Hydrogenispora ethanolica: one gene and its partner. Each later gene encodes a partner of the first gene's protein in a complex. Links are inferred from orthologs where the notes say so. Each region holds a gene or a part of one and is shown on either strand. Other genes may lie near its edges.

Evidence for each region.
Region 2: the proteins of EDC14_RS10265 (region 1) and hfq are in contact, whole or in part, in a crystal structure (PDB 3VU3), measured with the Escherichia coli proteins. The link is inferred for Hydrogenispora ethanolica from one-to-one orthologs.

What each region holds. Positions count from the first base shown.
Region 1 is NZ_SLUN01000010.1:130,153-135,046, forward strand. What follows is about bases 1,011-3,948. They hold EDC14_RS10265 (catalase), read left to right. Parts: upstream 1,011-1,722; coding sequence 1,723-3,174; downstream 3,175-3,948. Other genes in these bases: EDC14_RS10260 (class I SAM-dependent methyltransferase), read left to right, coding at 1,011-1,591; EDC14_RS10270 (serine/threonine-protein kinase), read right to left, coding at 3,391-3,948. In the rest of the region: EDC14_RS10255 (LacI family DNA-binding transcriptional regulator), read right to left, coding at 1-354; more of EDC14_RS10260, read left to right, coding at 857-1,010; more of EDC14_RS10270, read right to left, coding at 3,949-4,797; EDC14_RS10275 (TetR/AcrR family transcriptional regulator), read left to right, coding at 4,885-4,894.
Region 2 is NZ_SLUN01000036.1:3,255-6,901, reverse strand. The notes cover bases 1-2,669. They hold hfq (RNA chaperone Hfq), read left to right. Parts: upstream 1-1,046; coding sequence 1,047-1,292; downstream 1,293-2,669. Other genes in these bases: EDC14_RS21475 (methionine gamma-lyase family protein), read left to right, coding at 2,335-2,669; EDC14_RS21480 (prephenate dehydratase), read left to right, coding at 1,482-2,354; miaA (tRNA (adenosine(37)-N6)-dimethylallyltransferase MiaA), read left to right, coding at 73-999; mutL (DNA mismatch repair endonuclease MutL), read left to right, coding at 1-70. Also shown: more of EDC14_RS21475, read left to right, coding at 2,670-3,597. UniProt on the Escherichia coli protein: RNA chaperone that binds small regulatory RNA (sRNAs) and mRNAs to facilitate mRNA translational regulation in response to envelope stress, environmental stress and changes in metabolite concentrations.

The sequences.
Region 1 (4,894 bases):
GCTTTGGGGCAAAAGATGCGCTTCCAGATCGGTCTGCTTGATATAGTTGAAGATCAGGTTGTAGCCGGCCTGATTCAGCGTATCGACCGCGCCGCGGGAGACAATCGACCAGTACGAAGCGTCCACGAATTGTTCATGGGTCACCACGACAATGTGGCCGGTCCTTTTGTGACCCGTCTCGCCGATCAGCGGCAAATTCTTGAGCTTCTTATACCCCATCTCCGCCGCTTTTTCCAACACCAGCTTTTGGGTCGCCTCGGCGATGCTGGGGTGGTCATTCAGGGCTTTGGAGACTGTATTTCTGGATAAACCGAGGCTGTCCGCGATATCCTGTGCGGTGACCTTCTTTTTCATGGGCGACCTTCCCACCGGTGACTTATAAGTTAAATTCGGCCTGATGAAACAGGAAGGGATTTCATTCACCTTATTACCGCTATAATAGGATGAATAGATTCCGCTTTCGATTTCATTTGCAGGTAGACTTGGGAATGCAAATCGTAGTGAAGAAATTTATTGCATCCTTTCGTTGCAAATCCAACAATTGGATTTGCAACTATCATAACTGGAAAAAATCGAAAAGTCAATCACGGTTTCGGCCAAATTTTACATTTCTTATTTACAAATGTTACATTATCGTTTACTTCGTCCATTTCCAGCATGACCGGATTGCCGGTTCTTCCATCCCGGCAAAAACGGCATGTGTTGCGCCACGGGTCACTCGGTCGCCGCGAAGCGCAAGCCGATCATGAACATGATCCCGAGCCGTCGGAGCAGTGCTGTTGCGTTTCGCTGATTCGCTTGATACACTAAGATCGTCACTCATCGCCGAACGCAATGCCAAAGGAGGCGCACCCTTTTGAAACAAAACAAATACGACGATAGCGAATTTTTCAACAAATACAGCCAGATGGCCCGTTCCATCGGCGGGCTGGAGGCCGCCGGGGAATGGCATGTTTTCCGGGTGATGCTTCCCGAATTTTCGGGTAAGCGGGTCCTGGATCTTGGCTGCGGTTTCGGCTGGCACTGCCGTTACGCCCGCGAGCAAGGCGCCCGTTCGGTGCTGGGCGTCGATCTATCCGAGAAGATGCTGGCGCGCGCCCGGGCCGCCACCGCCGATCCCGCCATCGAATACCGCCGACTGGCGATCGAGGACATCGACTTCCCCGCCGCCGGGTTCGACATCGTGGTCAGTTCCCTGGCCCTGCATTACGTCGAGTGCTTCGACCTCGTCTGTCAGAAAGTCCAGCACAACTTGACGCCGGGCGGCCATTTCGTATTCTCCGTCGAACATCCCATCTTTACTGCCCGCGCCGCCCAGGACTGGCACTACGGCCCCCAGGGCGAGAAACTGCACTGGCCGGTCGACGACTACCAGACCGAAGGCGCCCGTACCGCCAGATTCCTCGATGAGGATGTCGTCAAATACCACCGGACCCTCGCCAGCTATCTCAACACCCTCATCGCGGCCGGCTTCCGCATCACCGAAATCGCCGAACCTGTCCCGTCCCCGGAAATGCTGGCGCAGCACCCCGACTACCGCCACGAACTGCGCCGCCCCATGTTCCTGCTCGTCGCGGCGGTGAAGGATTAGGAATGCACTTGCTTTCGACAAATTGATATGCCGGCCTCAAAAAACGCCTCCGTCATCCCCATTCCATTCTAACTCCCCCACATCCTCAATAAAATTCATAACGGAATTGAGATGTGGGGGGATCAAGGAGAATGAACAAAGACTTTCTCACCGATAGCCAGGGCATACCGGTCAGTGACGATCAACATTCCTTAAGCCTCGGCCCAAGCGGCCCGATCGTAATGGCAGATCCGGTTTTCCTCGAAAAGCTGGCCCACTTTGACCGCGAACGCGTTCCCGAAAGAGTGTTGCACGCCAAAGGCGCCGGAGCGTTCGGCTTCTTCCGGCCTTACCAGTCCATGGCCCAATTCACCAAGGCCGACTTCCTGCAGAGTCCCGAAACGATAACCCCGGTTTTCGTCCGGTTCTCGTTGGCCGGCGGCTCGCAGGGCGGCGCGGATACCGTCCGGGACATCCGGGGCTTCGCGGTGCGGTTTTATACGGACGAAGGCAACTACGACCTCGTCGGCAACCACGTTCCGGTATTTCCGTTCCGCGACCCGCTCCAGTTTCCCGATTTTGTGCACGCCATCAAACCCGATCCGGTCTCCAATATCCGGGGCGGACCGATCGGGACCAGCCGTTTCTGGGATTTCATGTCACTGCGGCCCGAATCCATGAACTTTCTCAGCTACTTGTTTTCGGATATCGGAACGGTCCAAAGCTACCGGACCATTCAGGGTTTTGGCATTAATACCTTCAAGTGGGTCAACTTGCGCGGGGATGAGGTATCCATCAAGTACCACTGGGAGCCTTGCGCCGGAGTCCAATGCATCGACAGCCGGACCGCCACTCAACTGGCGGGAAGCGACCCCGACATCGCCGGCAGGGATCTCTTTGAGACCATCGCCGCCGGTCAACCGGTCGAATACGAGCTGTGCGTCCAGATTATGAACGTGTCCGATGCAGCCAATCAACCGTTCGATCCCCTGGATCCCACCAAGATCTGGCCCGAAGACATGATTCCGCTGCTGCCGGTGGGAATGATGACGCTCAATAAAAATCCCGGGGACTTCTTCGTCGAAGTCGAGCAGGCCGCCTTCTCCCCCGCCTCCCTCGTCCCCGGGATCACACTTTCAAACGATCGCATCCTGCAGGGCCGGGTCTTTCCCTATGGCGATACCCAGCGCTACCGGATCGGCCCCAACTATGCCAACCTGCCCATCAATCGCCCGCGCCATCCGGTGCACCACAAAATGCAGGCCGGACCGATGCAAACCCGCTGCAATGACGGCATCGCCAATTACCTCCCCAACACTCTGGGCGGCGGAATGCCCCTGCCCGCCCCGGAGCGCGGCTGTCCCGCCCCCCAGTTCGCCTCCGGCGAAATCGCCCGGACCGAACCCGAGGGCGACGACTACTATCAACCCGGCTGCCGCTACCGGAACATGACCGAGCTGGAAAAGCAACATTTCGTCTCCAACATCGTCGAAAACCTCAGCCAGGCCTACGAACCGATCCAAAACCGCATGCTCGAACATTTCCTGCGCACCGACCCCGACCTCGGCCGCAGAATCGCCCAGGGGATTCAGACGGTACCGTAATGACCGTTTGGTTGCTTCCTGCCATGCTTACGTTAAAGGGTTCCACGATTCCTCCCGCCTTCGCGTTGAAGGCGGGCGACCTTTTTCCGGGGCAACGGCGTTCGCTTCAACGGATGTGATTTGCGAAAATCATGCCGCTTCACCTAGTTCCGCAAATCATGATAAAAAAAACGGGCCGTTGCATCCCGGATGAAAGCAGCGGCCCAAAACCTTCCTTTACTCCCTCATCTCCTCCCTCCCAACGATCCTCCACCCCTTGCCCCGCCGCTCCAAGGTCAACCGCTCCAGGCTCCTCCGGAACCGCCACCCCTCCTCGGTAAACTCCCGCCAGCGCAAGCGGACCGCCACCACCGCCCGCGAATCGTCCCGCGACAGCAGCCGCAATCCCTCCAGATCGGCGACGGGCGCCAGCGCCACCGCCTCCGCCAAGGCCATCCGGCGTTGCCACGCCCGGCGAAAGTCCCGGCTCCAGCGTTCCGCTTCCCCGGCGGCAGCGGCCGCCACCGGCCGCCGGCTCTGATCGTAAAATTGCCTGGCGATCCCCTGCGGATCCGCCAAAGGCCGATCCTCTCCAGCCAGCCAAAGGCTCAACGCCCCCAGCGCCAAAATTCCGCCGCAGGCCGTCGCCAGGATGCGGCCGGCCCGCCGCGCCAAACAGCGCCTCCGATAGCCCCGGACGACGGTCCGCTCCCGCTCCTCCACCCCGGCCGGCGACGCCGGAAGAACCTCCCGGCGGGCCAGCAACTCCTCCCAGACCCGTTCCACTTCGTCCGTCCCCGGCCGACGTTCCGGATCCGGCCCCAGCAACGCCAGCACCAGCCGCGACGCTTCCGCCGGAATGCCCGGCCGGAAGACTTCGGGTGGAATCAGCTCTCCCTTGCGCAAGGCGGCCGTGGGCCAGCCCCGCCGCAGCTCGTAAGGGAGCCGTCCCGTCCAAAACCAATAGATGATCAAGCCCAGATAATACCGGTCCCCCGCCGCGCCCGATCCGCCGGAACGATACTCCTCCGGCGGCCGGCACTCCGCCAGCCCCTGCGGCAGCTCCAGTTCGGGCCGGACCAGATGTTCCCGGAACCAGGGATCGGGCATCGCTACCGCCCGGCCGTCATAACGCAACCGCCGCCAATCGGGCCGTCCCACCGCCAGGCCCGCCCGGTGCAACCGGGCATAGTCCCGGATCAGCGCCCGGACCCCGCGCAACAGGCTCTCGGGATCAGCCAGCCGTTCCGCCGCCCGGTCGAGCGGCCGGCTCCGCCGCAGCGGCCAGCCCAGCCAATACCGCTCCTGATAGGCCAGAGGCCCCGCCACCGGCAGGATCCCCGCTCCGTCCGGCGGGACCGGATGAACCAGCGCCCGCCGCTCGGCCTCGCTCCGCAGCCAATTCAAGTCGGCGCTGCCCGGCCGGCCGTTCAACCGTTCCCAATGATACAACGCCAGGCCATCCGCGGCTTGCCCGCACTGAAAGACGACTCCGTCCTCCGACTGCTCCCCAAGGAACAACCATTCGCTCAAAGTATTTTCCACCTCTTCCACGAGGTAGAGTACCCAAAAAACTCCCACCGGATTCCAGCGGTCCGTTCCTTCCCCAGTCTTCTCCCCCGGACACTTGCCAGTGATTAACATCCGGTAAAAAATCTTGACCGTCTGCCAATCCGATCATATAATTCAACTAATTGACTGGAATCGTCGAAAAGTTAGGGAGGTGGAGCCATGACCGAAG
Region 2 (3,647 bases), on another replicon or contig:
TCCGCATGGTAGGCCGACTATCTTCCGGATGACAGTGGACGAACTGGCCAAAAAATTTTTACGTCGATGAGCATGGATACTTTAATTGTATTAGCTGGACCTACAGCGGTGGGGAAAACCGATCTCAGTATTGTTTTAGCTAAAGAGCTAAACGCCGAGATTCTCTCTGCCGATTCAATGCAAATTTATCGTCGGATGGATATTGGAACCGCTAAGCCGTCCCCAAAGCTACAGTCCGAAGTCAAACACCATCTTATTGATCTGGTTAATCCCGATCAAAATTTCTCAGTGGCGGATTATCAAGCTGAATTTTATCGAATCATCACTGACGTTTTACGACGCGGGAAACTCCCATTGATGGTGGGAGGGACTGGTCTCTATATTCGTGCATGCACTCAATCGTACGTTTTTGATCCTGGCGGTCCGAATAATGAACTTCGTAACGAGTTTCGTAAAATTGCAGAGCGGCATGGCGTTACCACTTTACATCAACGCCTGGCAGAAGTGGATCCGCAGGCAGCCATACGCATCCATCCAAATGACTTGGTACGAATTATCCGAGCATTGGAAGTCTTTCATACGACGGGAACTCCTTTGTCTGCTCTGCAACCAAAACGCCATCCGGATTTTCAGTATAAGACCACCTACATTTTCTTAGATCGGGATCGAAATGAGCTTTACCATCGGATCGAAACACGCGTAGATCAGATGATTGAAGATGGATTCATCGAAGAGGTCCAAACGCTCCTGCAAATGGGCTATGACTCCAGTTTAAAGCCGATGCAAAGCTTGGGGTATCGGCACATCAATGAGTATTTACAAGGTAAGCTATCGTTAGCTGAGGCGCTGACTCAGATTAAGCGAGAAACCAGGCATTACGCCAAACGACAATTGACATGGTTCCGGCGGGAACCAATTGATTTATGGTTGAATATTTCGGAGAGAAAACAGGAATTTATTGGAGAAATTTTGCGTTATATTGAAGGTAGATTGGACTAAATGTCGAATAGAGTAAGTTAAATCAGTTTTGGAGGGAAATTTTAATGATGAACAAACCAGCCATCAACCTGCAAGATGCTTTTTTAAATCAGGTTCGAAAAGAGAGTATTCCCGTCACCATATTTTTGGTAAACGGTTTCCAACTTCGTGGGTTGGTTAAAGGCTTCGATAACTTTACCATAATTCTCGATAGTGACGGAAAGCAGCAGATGGTATACAAACATGCAGTTTCAACCATTATTCCGGCCAGACCTATATCCGATTTTTCCAATGTGGAGAGGAAGGAAGAATAAGACCCACGAGGGTCTTTTTCATTTCCACCGTTTAAATAAATGCCCTAAAAAAATAATCAAAATAAAATAAATCCTTTGAATTTCGAATTGGAATTGACAATGATCCTGCTTTTTATTTAATATTAGATAGTGGTAAATCCGCGCTTAAATCTATATTATTTACGTGGTATTAAGTATAAGGAGCGGCCCGTGAAAATTGCGACTCTTGGTCCCAAAGGAACATATGCGGAACAGGCAGCCATTATTTTTGCCAATCGCATGAATGCATCATTAGACAATGAAGATATAATCTTAACTACGGTAAATCACTCGTTACGATTGGTTCAGAATCGCGAGGTTGATTATGCCGTTATACCAGTAGAAAATAAAATTGACGGCTTAATCGGCTCCTCTTTTGACGCTTTAATCGAATACCAAGATTTTGTGAAAGTTTGCGATGAAGTGAACTTGCCTATTTCTCATGTTTTGGCTGCAAAAGCAGGTTCCGACTGGAAAAAACTTCACACTGTGTATTCGCACCCTTCAGCGATCAACCAATGCCTAAATCGGCTGGAAGAATACTTTCCTGGGATTGCGCTTGTTCCGGTACTGTCCACTTCGGAAGCTGCCCAGAAGGCTTTATTAGAAGAAACGGCTGCCGCTATTTGTAGCCGAAAGACCGCTATTGCACACCAAATGATTCTATTTTCAGAAGAAATTCAGGATTACGCCAATAATGAAACTCGGTTTTTTGTATGCTCCTTGACGGATGGTCCTGTCACGCAGGATGATCGCACATTACTGGCGGTCCGCTATGGCATGAATCAACCAGGGCAACTATACGACACTGCCAAATTCTTGGCCGACGCTCAAATTGACCTGACGTTCATTCAGTCTCGTCCCTATAAAATCAGACCGCAAGAATATGTACTCATCTATGAGTTTATCGGCCATAAATCTTCTCCATCAGTTGATGTGGCTTTAAAAAACATAGAGATGCAGGTGAGGGCCTTCAACGGTTGGAAGAAAATATTGGGAAGTTATCCTAAACGGAAAAGAGAAGATGAAGTTGAATTTGCCTGATAATTTGCTCCGTTTTATCAAAGAGACTGAAAACGAGTTAAATGCCCCGTTTGATCATATTGCAAATATTGCATTAAAAAATCAATCGAAAATGTTGGATGCCTTTCAAGAAGCCAAAGTTCGCTCCTATCACTTTCAGAACTCAACCGGGTATGGATATCACGATTTAGGCAGAGAAACTCTAGAGAAGATTTTCTCGCGGGTTTTCGGCGCTGAATCCGCATTGGTCCGACAACAACTGGTATCGGGGACACATGCCATCGCTTGCGCACTGTTGGGCAATTTGCATCATCACGACGAATTGGTGCTGGCATCTGGACAGCCCTATGAAACTTTACTCGGTGTACTTGGAATTTCCGGAACTGATTTCGAATCGACAAGTGAAACCGGCGGTTTTCATGTCAAAATGGTGCCTCTGACGAATGACGGGTCTTTGGACCTTTCAAACATCTTGTCTGCTATTTCAAATCGGACCAAAATTGTGGCGTTCCAAAGATCATGCGGGTATTCAGAACGGCATTCCTTTAGCATTCATGAGTTGGAAAAGGTTTTTACTGCGATCAAAACGAAGTTCCCGGAAATTATAATTTTTGTAGACAATTGTTATGGAGAGTTTGTCGAAGAGAAGGAACCGACAGAGGTTGGAGCAGACTTGATAGCTGGGTCATTAATTAAAAACCCAGGTGGCTGTCTGATTCCAAGTGGAGGCTATATTGTCGGAAAAGAAAAATGTGTGATCAAAGCGGCAGAACGCCTTTATGCTCCCAAAATCGGCGGGGAAATTGGACCGTCTTTATTAAATCTGCAAATCTTTTTTCAAGGGTTTTTTGAAGCTCCGCATCGCGTTGGCGAGATGGTCAAAAGTGCGGTTTTAGCCTCCTGTATGTTCCACAAGTTAGGATTTCGAGTCAATCCCCTTCCCGAGGAAACCCGTACTGATATCATTCAACGCGTTTATTTTGAAACAGCTGAAAGCTTGATTGATTTCTGTCAAGAAGTCCAGAAAAGTTCACCAGTCGAATCGGATGTCCGTCCCGAACCGGCTGAATTACCCGGTTACATTCATCGAGTAATCATGGGTGGCGGAACTTTTATTGCCGGCGCTACCAGTGAGTTTTCCGTTGACGCTCCTTTAAAGCCGCCTTATCTGGCCTATCTCCAGGGAGGTATTTCTTATACACAAGTCAAACTTAGTTTAGCGAGGATTTTTATGAATAAATTTGCTCAAAACGGGCTTTTTTAAATAGGTTGTTTTTGAAATTGATAGCAGGAATCGCCTGATTAAAGGTGAAT